One region of the Pseudoalteromonas sp. AWH4_217 genome, then DNA from elsewhere that is predicted to be linked to it. Evidence: riboswitches for the same ligand, from Rfam matches in the RefSeq annotation. Region 1 holds a riboswitch; the other holds the start of a gene.
What was found. A riboswitch is a leader RNA that binds a small molecule or an ion and turns the genes downstream of it on or off. The one in region 1 is predicted to bind cobalamin.

Region 1 (4,412 bases):
TTTAGCAACCAGCGACTTTGATCGTAAAACGCAGCTGCAAACACTGCCGTGTTATCACGCTCAGCAATCGAGAACTGAGCGCTCGATGAAGACAAGTCTTCATTGAGGCGGCTCACGCCCCCCATCACCTGAAGAGACTGCGTCATTTTATAACGGGCGCGGTACTCAATTTCATCTCGTTTGGTGCTGTAAATATCATTTGGCGGTGGTGGTGTACCGTCTTTAGGCAATACAGACAGGAACTGCGTATTCTCTTCCTGTGCCAGACTAACAGACGCTTCCTGGCTCAACACATCCGATTGTTTCTGCCACACAAGTTTAGTGGTGTAATTATCAAACTCGTAAGCATCGTTGCCATAGGAGGAATCATAGTCTGCCTCCCCTTCGCTGCGCTGTGCATGCAAAGCAAGCTGCCCATACTGAGCCAGATCATAATTCAGTTTTACACCCATATTGGTGTTGTCATAACCGTCGCGATCATGCTCTTTGGTCCGAGGAAGTGCCGGATCTTTGGCCGTCACGTCATAACCATCTGTGGTTTCATAACCAAAATGATAGTTTACCGTCAGTTTATCTGCCTCAAACTGACCAGCCAGCTGAGCACCGCCATAGTTACGACTGCCAGAGGTCAGCGCCAGCTGATGCCCTGTCTGTTCCCGGGTAATAATGTTGATCCCCCCTGCAACTGCATCTGAGCCATAAATAGCAGCACGCGCCCCTTTAAGGACTTCCACACGTTCAATACTGTTAACCGGAATATTGGTAAAAGACACATCGCCCGAGTTTGCATCACTAATACGAACACCATCAACCAACACTAAAGTATATTTAGTCGCCGCACCGCGCACAAACACACTGGCTTTTTGGCCGTAACCACCACTGCGTACAACATCGATACCTGCGAGGTTGTTCAGCAATGTCGGCAGGTCACGTACGTTAGCTCGTTCGATTTCAGCACGCTCAACCACTGCCACAGACGTCAGCGTATCTACACTGGCTTGTTCGAACTTGTTAGCCGTAATCGTAATATGTTCAATGTCTTGTGCGCAAAGCGCAGAAAAAGGTAGCACAGCCAGCAGAGCTGTGGTTAAAGCAGATTTTTTAAACATGAGTTCCCCTGATCCACGCCCACCGCGTGAACTACAACTATTGAGTGTGTTTCAGGGCCGGTTTCCGGACTTACCTGTAACAGCCGGAAGGACTGTCACAGGTTCACCGTTGCGGGGGCAGTGCTGGACTATTACCAACTCCATAGGCAGTCACCAGCTTCCCGATTATTCAGATCTTTGAGAGACTCCAGGCTCCTGATCTGACACCCTGAAAAGTTGGCGCTATTGTCGGAGATTTGAGAACAAAAATCAATGGACGTCTAGCATGCTAAAACACGGGTGACGTTTAGCATGCCAGACACAAGAAAGTAAACTGAGGGATTAATCTCGGAAGTTTTTAAACTGGAAAGGCTGACCAAGTTCGGCACCGCGGATCAGCTGCATGGTTTCCTGCAGATCGTCACGCTTCTTGCCAGTAACACGCACGGTTTCACCCTGAATAGACGCCTGTACCTTAATCTTAGAATCTTTAATGGCCTTAACCACTTTCTTCGCCATCTCTTTGTCGATCCCCTGTTTCAGCATCACTTTACGTGACACATACTTACCCGACTTTTCAACGTCTTTCAGCTCAAAGCTGGCCACGTCCAGACCACGTTTTGCGGCTTTGCCTACCAGCATGTCGAATAATTGCATCACTTGCTGCTCAGATTCACTTTTTAACGTGATCACTTCGTCTTTCAGGTCAAACGACGCTTCTACACCACGAAAGTCAAAACGCGTGCTCAGTTCACGATCCGCGTTATCCACCGTGTTTCTCGCTTCAGTCATATCAATTTCAGACACAATGTCAAAAGAAGGCATATCTAGCTCCTGGATAATGTTTTTCCGGATTATAGCAACCCAAAGGCTGTGACGCGACCACACTCTCAGCGCTCGTTTTCAAATTTGGAACTGACAGTCCCTGCTTCATCCTATTTTCAGATTTCGATGATATACTGGCCTTTTAATCCCTGAAGATTTGGAAGTATTTGTGGCACGCCGACTCTACCAATGCCTGTTATTACTCTCTCTGGCTGTATGCACGTTTCTGTTCGCTAAAGAAATTCAGGCCAGTCAAATTGTGAAATTCGCTCATGCAGATAAGGTGGCACACTTTGGCGTGTTTTTTGTCCTGGCGTTTTTCTCTCATCATGCGTTTCGTTTTCGGATCTGGTTTCACCTGATGCTTCTTACATTTTACGGAGCAGGGATCGAGTGGATGCAAGACTCCTTACCCTACCGACAAGCTTCGTGGGGGGACTTTATCGCTGATGTTGCAGGTGCCATAAGTTACTTTTTTGCTTACTGGGTTTATTGCCGTAAAACCGGAAAGCCCTATGCCTGAAGTATTCATTGTCGGCAAAGGGGCAGTCGGTTTATTGCTGGCCGAGCGACTGGCAAAAACCCATTCCGTTACCCTGATCACAAGATCGCCAACACAAACCGTTTTTGCTCAACATGCCGAATGTACTCGTCCTCTCGCGGTCAAATGCCTGAGCTGGCAGGAGCTGGCAAAACGCAACATCCGCATTGCTTTGTGCATCGTGCCCGTCAAATCTTATCAACTCAGCGCGGCATTTACGACGCTCAAACCACACCTGAGTCCGGATGCCAACGTTATTTTCAGCCATAACGGGATACAGGCACTTGAGCCAGTTACCGCTGAATTATCTGCTCAGCAGGGACTCTATTTTCTGTCCACCAGTATGGGAGGCTGGAAACCCAATACTAACACCGTCGCGTTCACCGGCCCGGGTTTAAGCGTCTTTGGCCCCTGTAATTCAATCGCTCAACAGCGAGTGTCATCACTGTTTGATACGCTGATAAAGCCTCACTTTACCCCCGCACAATTGTCCGACGATATTCAGCTACTACGCTGGCAAAAGCTGTGTGTTAACCTAGCCATTAATCCACTCAGTGCCCTGTCCGGACAGAAAAATGGTCGCCTGCGCGCACCCTGTTATGCGTCGGAAATTTTGGGAGTACTCAGTGAAGCGTGTGCCGTTGCCAACCACATTGGTGTGCCACTGAAACTACATGAAGAGCTCCAACGGGCGTATCAGGTTATGACGCTCACTGCTGACAACTTTTCGTCCATGGCACAGGATGTAAAACACCAAAGACATACTGAGGTAGACGCGATGTGTGGCTATATTGTTGAGCAGGCAAAGCAATATGGACTATCCGTGCCGCACAATATGACGTTATTAACTCGTGTGCGAGCGTTGCACCCGGCTGAGAACAAAGCAGAGTTGGGCTGAGCATCAACGCTTTGCTCAGCCACGGTAGAAGTGATGGTTGTTGCTATGGACGATAAACCCTGACGTTAGCAAAGCCATTTTCATGCAGGATCAAAGCTTGCAGCTGACTCATTACACCTTTGCTGCAGTACAGGTAATAATCTTTGTCCTGAGGCAAATCACCAAACTTGGTCGCCAGACGGAAAAATGGCAGATGGATCACTTCAATACCATCCAATTCTAATGGATCGGCATCTTCTTCTTCCGGTGAGCGGATATCCACCACCACGGCACCTGCCGGTAACTCGCTAACATTCTCAGCTTCTTTAACTTCTTCTTTCGCTTCGGCTTCAATCTCACGAATGTCTTTCACAACGGCATTTTCTACCACAGTGTCCAGCACATCAAAGTCAAACTTGCTTTCTTCGGCCTCGATTTTTTCCAGCTTGGCTTTTACTGTTGGCTTTTTCGAGATTACACCACAGTACTCCGGCATCGACTCAGCCATTTCACAAGTACCAATCTGGCGTGCAATACGAATGATCTCTTCTTTATCATATTGGATAAGAGGACGTAAAATCAGTGTCTCGGTGACGCGGTCAATCACATTCAGGTTTGCCAGTGTCTGACTGGACACCTGACCAATACACTCACCGGTGACCAAAGCCTGAATACCAAAACGCTCCGCTACAGCGGACCCCGCTCGCATCATCATGCGCTTTAGCACCACGCCCATCTGGCTGTTTTCAATGTTTTCCAGGATCTCGGCGACCACAGGCTCGAAGTCCACGGTGATGAAGCGTACTTTATGGGTTGAGCTGTATTGCTTCCACAGATAGTGGCTGACCTGTTTCACCCCAATCTCGTGCGCCGCGCCCCCTAAGTTAAAGAACAGGAAGTGGGTTCTCGCACCTTTGCGGATCATCTGGTAGCTGGCCACACCCGAATCAAAGCCACCTGACATCAGGGATAAGACATCTTCCTGCGTTGGCAATGGGAACCCCCCCATGCCCAGATGTTTAGTCGTTACGATATAAGCACGGTCGCCTTTTACCTCAATTTTAACCGTCACATCCGGTTT
Region 2 (4,412 bases), on a different contig from region 1:
TGACGTGGGTCATGCAATGCCTCACGATGTAATCGCAAAGCCTGCTCGATAAGTTGTTGCTTTTTCTCTACCACCTCGTTGCTGACGCCGGTGCCTCGCCCGACCGTTTCGGCACTTGTTAGCCCGCTCAGGGCAGAAAAAATGGCTGCCGCGGCGGTGGTATTGCCGATCCCCATTTCGCCCAATGCAAATAAGTTAGTGCCTGATGCCAGTGCTGGCTTTACCGCTTCTTGACCCAATGCCAGGCCTTGCTCCAGCTGCGCTTCACTCAGTGCTGGTTCAAGGTGCAAAGGTCGGGTGATATTACCAAGACGCTGCGACACCACATTCAGCTCAGGCGCCGGTGGCGTCAAAATACCACAATCAATCACACTCAGTTGCCAGCCAAGCTGAGCGCATAAAACATTAATGGCCGCGCCACCAGTGGCAAAGTTAGCCACCATCTGGGCGGTCACTTCACTGGGTGCAATGGAAACGCCTTCGCCTGCAATGCCATGATCGCCGGCAAAGATCAGCATCTGAGGCCTTACGATATCTGGCCTTTCGCTTTCAAGCTGACTGCGCTCCATGCCCTGACTTAAAATCGTGACCAGCTGATGTGCCAGCGTTTCAAGCTTGCCCAAAGCGCCCTGAGGCTTAGTCTTCATATCTATGGTGTGCTGAATATGCGTGTCATGCTGGCGGTTGAGTTGTGGGATCATAAAGTCTCCGGTTAGATCAGATGCTGGCGGCGCGCTTTTTGGCGATTAACAGCGATAAGAAAAACACGCTGCCAATCGCTGAGGTGATCACCCCAATCGGCAGCTCCTGATTGTCTATCAGGGTACGAGCGAGTACATCGACCCACAACATCATGAGTCCACCTGATAAGGCCGTCGCTAACATACCCGCAGTGCGAACTTGAGAGATAAAAAAGCGCACGATATGGGGGATCATCAGGCCCACAAAGCCGACACCACCACAGGCCGCGACAATCACGGCCGTTAACATCGACGCCAAGATCAGCATGCCCAGCCTGAGCCGGTGGACGTTGATCCCCAGCGTCCCCGCGCTCTCATCTCCAACCAGCAAGGCATTCAGGCTGCGGCGCATTAACAGCATGAGGGTACACCCCAGCGAAACAACCAATGCAGGCAGCCACAACCATTGCCAGTCTGCGCGGCTGAAACTGCCCAGGCTCCAGAATATAATCGCGCTAATGGCCTGCGGATCGCTCCAGTACAACAGCAAACTGGTAAAGGCCGAGAATAAAAAGGTCAACGCGACACCCGACAGCAACATGTTTTCAACCAGGGCGGTGCCTTTGTGAAAGGCAATCAGCAGCAACAGACCCATTGCCACAGCACTGCCCGCAAACGCGGCACCGGACAACGCCAGCGCACTTTGCACACCAAACAGCGCGACCAGCAACACCACACCAAATGAGGCGCCAGAGGAGATGCCAAATAAGTAAGGATCGGCCAATGGGTTTCGGGTGACCGTTTGCAGAATGAGCCCGGCAATGGCCAGCCCAGCACCGGCGAAGAATGCCAGTAAAGTGCGGGGTAATCGCAGCTCTACAACAATTTTCTGGCTCAGTATGCTGCTATCATAGCTACTCAGTGCCTGCCAGACTTCACCCCAACTCAAAGAAACGGCGCCGACAGACAGCGCACAGAGCAGGCTGAACATGCAGGCAAAAATGAGACCCGGTATCAGCAAAGCCTTCATAACTGATACCCATAATGATAACGAATGTGGGGCACACCCGGTGCGCTGCTGTGGAGTCCGGGTACCGTTTCTACTTCGGCACACACCCCAAAAATGTCGCTGAGTAAGTCGGGGGTTATAATATCCAGAGGTGTGCCCTGAGCCATCAGCTTACCTTGTGCCAGCACCAGCAACTCATCGCTGAGCGCAGCCGCCAGGTTTAGGTCGTGAAAAGAAGCAATCACAGTCACCCCCATGGCCTTAGCCAGCTCCATGATCTGGATCTGGTATTTCACATCTAGATGACTGGTGGGCTCGTCCATAATTAACAGCTCAGGTTGCTGAACCATGGCCCGGGCGATCATCGCCCGTTGCTTTTCGCCCCCGGACAGGGAATCAAAAGCCTGCTGCGCCTTGTGGCTCAGGCCCACACGCTCAATGGCTTCTAAAATACGCTGTTTATCGTCGGCATTGACTGTACTAAAGAGAGTTTTATGTGGTGTGACGCCCATCGCCACCACCTCAAACAGCGCCAGGTTAAACTGACTGGGGATCTCCTGTAAAACAACCGCAACCTGACGCGCATAAGCCCGGCGGGGGTAGTCAGACACAGGTCTACCCACATAACGAATTTCGCCCTCAGTCTGCTCCCAGTAACGATACAGGCAGCGTAATAAGCTGGATTTTCCCGCCCCATTTGGCCCAATCAGGCCAATAAACTGACCGCGCGCAATGGCAAAATTTAATCCGCTCAGTACAGGCTTATTGCCGAGGTTCAGACTCAGGTTGTGCACGGAGATTTGTGGTGAACTCATACCGCCTCAAATACGGACGGCAGCAGAGCAGGCCACTCGCATTGCTACGACTGGCCTTCTGTACTGACTTAAGTGCGCCCGCTTAAGTGTAGGTATTGGCCTTGGTATCTGGCTTCAGACTAATACCAATTTCACTTAATACCTGTTCAATTTGACGGAGCAAATATGACGCTAACGGCGTTAAAAATTTTTCATTTAGAACAACTAAATAGCAAAATTTTTGCCTCGCCTATATGGACATAGGTGCCTCAGCGATAGCAGGACGCGTGAGCGGTGTTATCGACCCTATTTTCTCGCCTCAAAATAGAACACTTAATTAAGCAAATTGGTATAAAAGTCCATTACAGTTGCGGGGACAGCTGAGGATTTGCACCTCATTCCCAATGACTACCAATACATTACGATTCTAGATTTAGCACCTATTATGAAGTCCAGACGTCTAAAACACAACTTTCGGCCAGGCACGACCGGTGTCATCATAGAAGACATTTACTTTAATCACTTTGGCATAGCCTATCTCCAGCCGAGATAAATGCGTATCAAAGCCCTCAGGCAAGCCTAACCAGGTTGCCAGCAACTGTTTAATCACCCCCGCATGGGTGACAATGGCGGTGTTCTGGGGTGAGGGCGTTGTCGTAAACTGCTGCCACCAGTCATTTAAGCGTAAGTGAAATGCTGACATCGGTTCACCGTTTGGTGGCGTATGCTGCCACGGGCTCTGCCAGAAATCCCCAATGCCGGGCGACTGCGTTGACTGCCAGAGCACCTCATAGCTTTGTCCGTCCCAGTCGCCAAAGTCCATTTCACTGAGCCTGGGGTCAACCTGTAGTGGCAAACCGGCTGATTCACAAAACGCGCGCGCCACAGTCTGACACCGCTGTAACGGAGAGCTAATTACCTGTGAAATGACATCACAAGCCTGTAGTTGGGCATACACCTGCTCATTACCCGATATGCTTACCGGCAAATCTGTGCGCCCGAGCAATCGACCGGTTTCAAGCGGCTCACCATGGCGAATAAAATACAAGGTTTGTTGCATTGGGTTAGAGCTCTGTTATTCGGGGCCTGAAACGCAAAAACGCAAGCCTGAGCTTGCGTTTTTGGTGAAAGCAACGGATTAAAGAATCTGATTCTCTTTCCACATTTGCTCTTTCTTAAGACGCTTCTTGCGTTTGTCGCACGGGTCGTCACAATCGCAGATCTTGTCGATGCCCATGGAGCCCAGTCCACCACAACTACTGGCCATTGATTTCTTCTGTACTATAACGCCTACCGCCATTGCAACGGCGATCAACAACAGCAATCCGAAGGTAAGTAAAAATAGTGACATCTCAGGCCCCTTTTGCTTATTCATCCACAAGTTTGGATGTGTGACGGTGAATTGTGCTCATTATATAACTAAACGCGCTTAAGTTGAAACGTTCGCGACACAGATCCGCTTATAAATAAGGCTTGAATGCGCTGCTGGCATACACCTTCAGACCGTCATCACTTTTGCTGATCAAGTAGACCGCTAAGTCGTGTAGCTCAGCGTACGCTCTGGCGCGTTCAGTCCCCATCACAGTTAGCGCTGTAGCGAGTCCATCGGCTGTCATCGCAGAAGGGTGCAATACCGTCACAGACACCAGATCGTGTTTGACAGGCTTACCCGTACCCGGATCGATCAGGTGGGTAAAGGTCTCACCATCCATTTCATAAAAAATACGATAATCGCCTGACGTCGCCACACTGTTCTTACCCGGCTCAATCACTTTGTGAATTTGTCTTTGTCCAACCGGTGCATCCGGCTTCTCAATGGCAATGCGCCAAGGCTCATCACCCGGCTTAGTACCCGATAGTCTCAGCTCACCCCCAATTTCCACCATATAGTTAGTGATACCGTGAGACTCGATGAGTTCGGCCACTTTG

Region 2: it holds a riboswitch for cobalamin, as region 1 does, so the genes downstream of both, ACXAH1_RS17895 (ABC transporter ATP-binding protein) here and ACXAH1_RS02390 (TonB-dependent receptor domain-containing protein) in region 1, are expected to answer to the same signal.

Annotation. Positions count from the first base shown of each region.
Region 1 is NZ_JBSWYM010000002.1:140,814-145,225, reverse strand. It holds gene ACXAH1_RS02390 (TonB-dependent receptor domain-containing protein) at 1-1,109, opposite strand, end outside; cobalamin riboswitch at 1,148-1,330, opposite strand; gene ACXAH1_RS02385 (YajQ family cyclic di-GMP-binding protein) at 1,431-1,913, opposite strand; gene ACXAH1_RS02380 (VanZ family protein) at 2,083-2,436, shown strand; gene ACXAH1_RS02375 (ketopantoate reductase family protein) at 2,429-3,352, shown strand; gene thiI (tRNA uracil 4-sulfurtransferase ThiI) at 3,396-4,412, opposite strand, start outside.
Region 2 is NZ_JBSWYM010000015.1:66,254-70,665, reverse strand. It holds gene cobT (nicotinate-nucleotide--dimethylbenzimidazole phosphoribosyltransferase) at 1-701, opposite strand, end outside; gene ACXAH1_RS17900 (FecCD family ABC transporter permease) at 718-1,710, opposite strand; gene ACXAH1_RS17895 (ABC transporter ATP-binding protein) at 1,707-2,504, opposite strand; cobalamin riboswitch at 2,744-2,943, opposite strand; gene ACXAH1_RS17890 (histidine phosphatase family protein) at 2,944-3,543, opposite strand; gene nqrM ((Na+)-NQR maturation NqrM) at 3,622-3,834, opposite strand; gene ACXAH1_RS17880 (FAD:protein FMN transferase) at 3,944-4,412, opposite strand, start outside.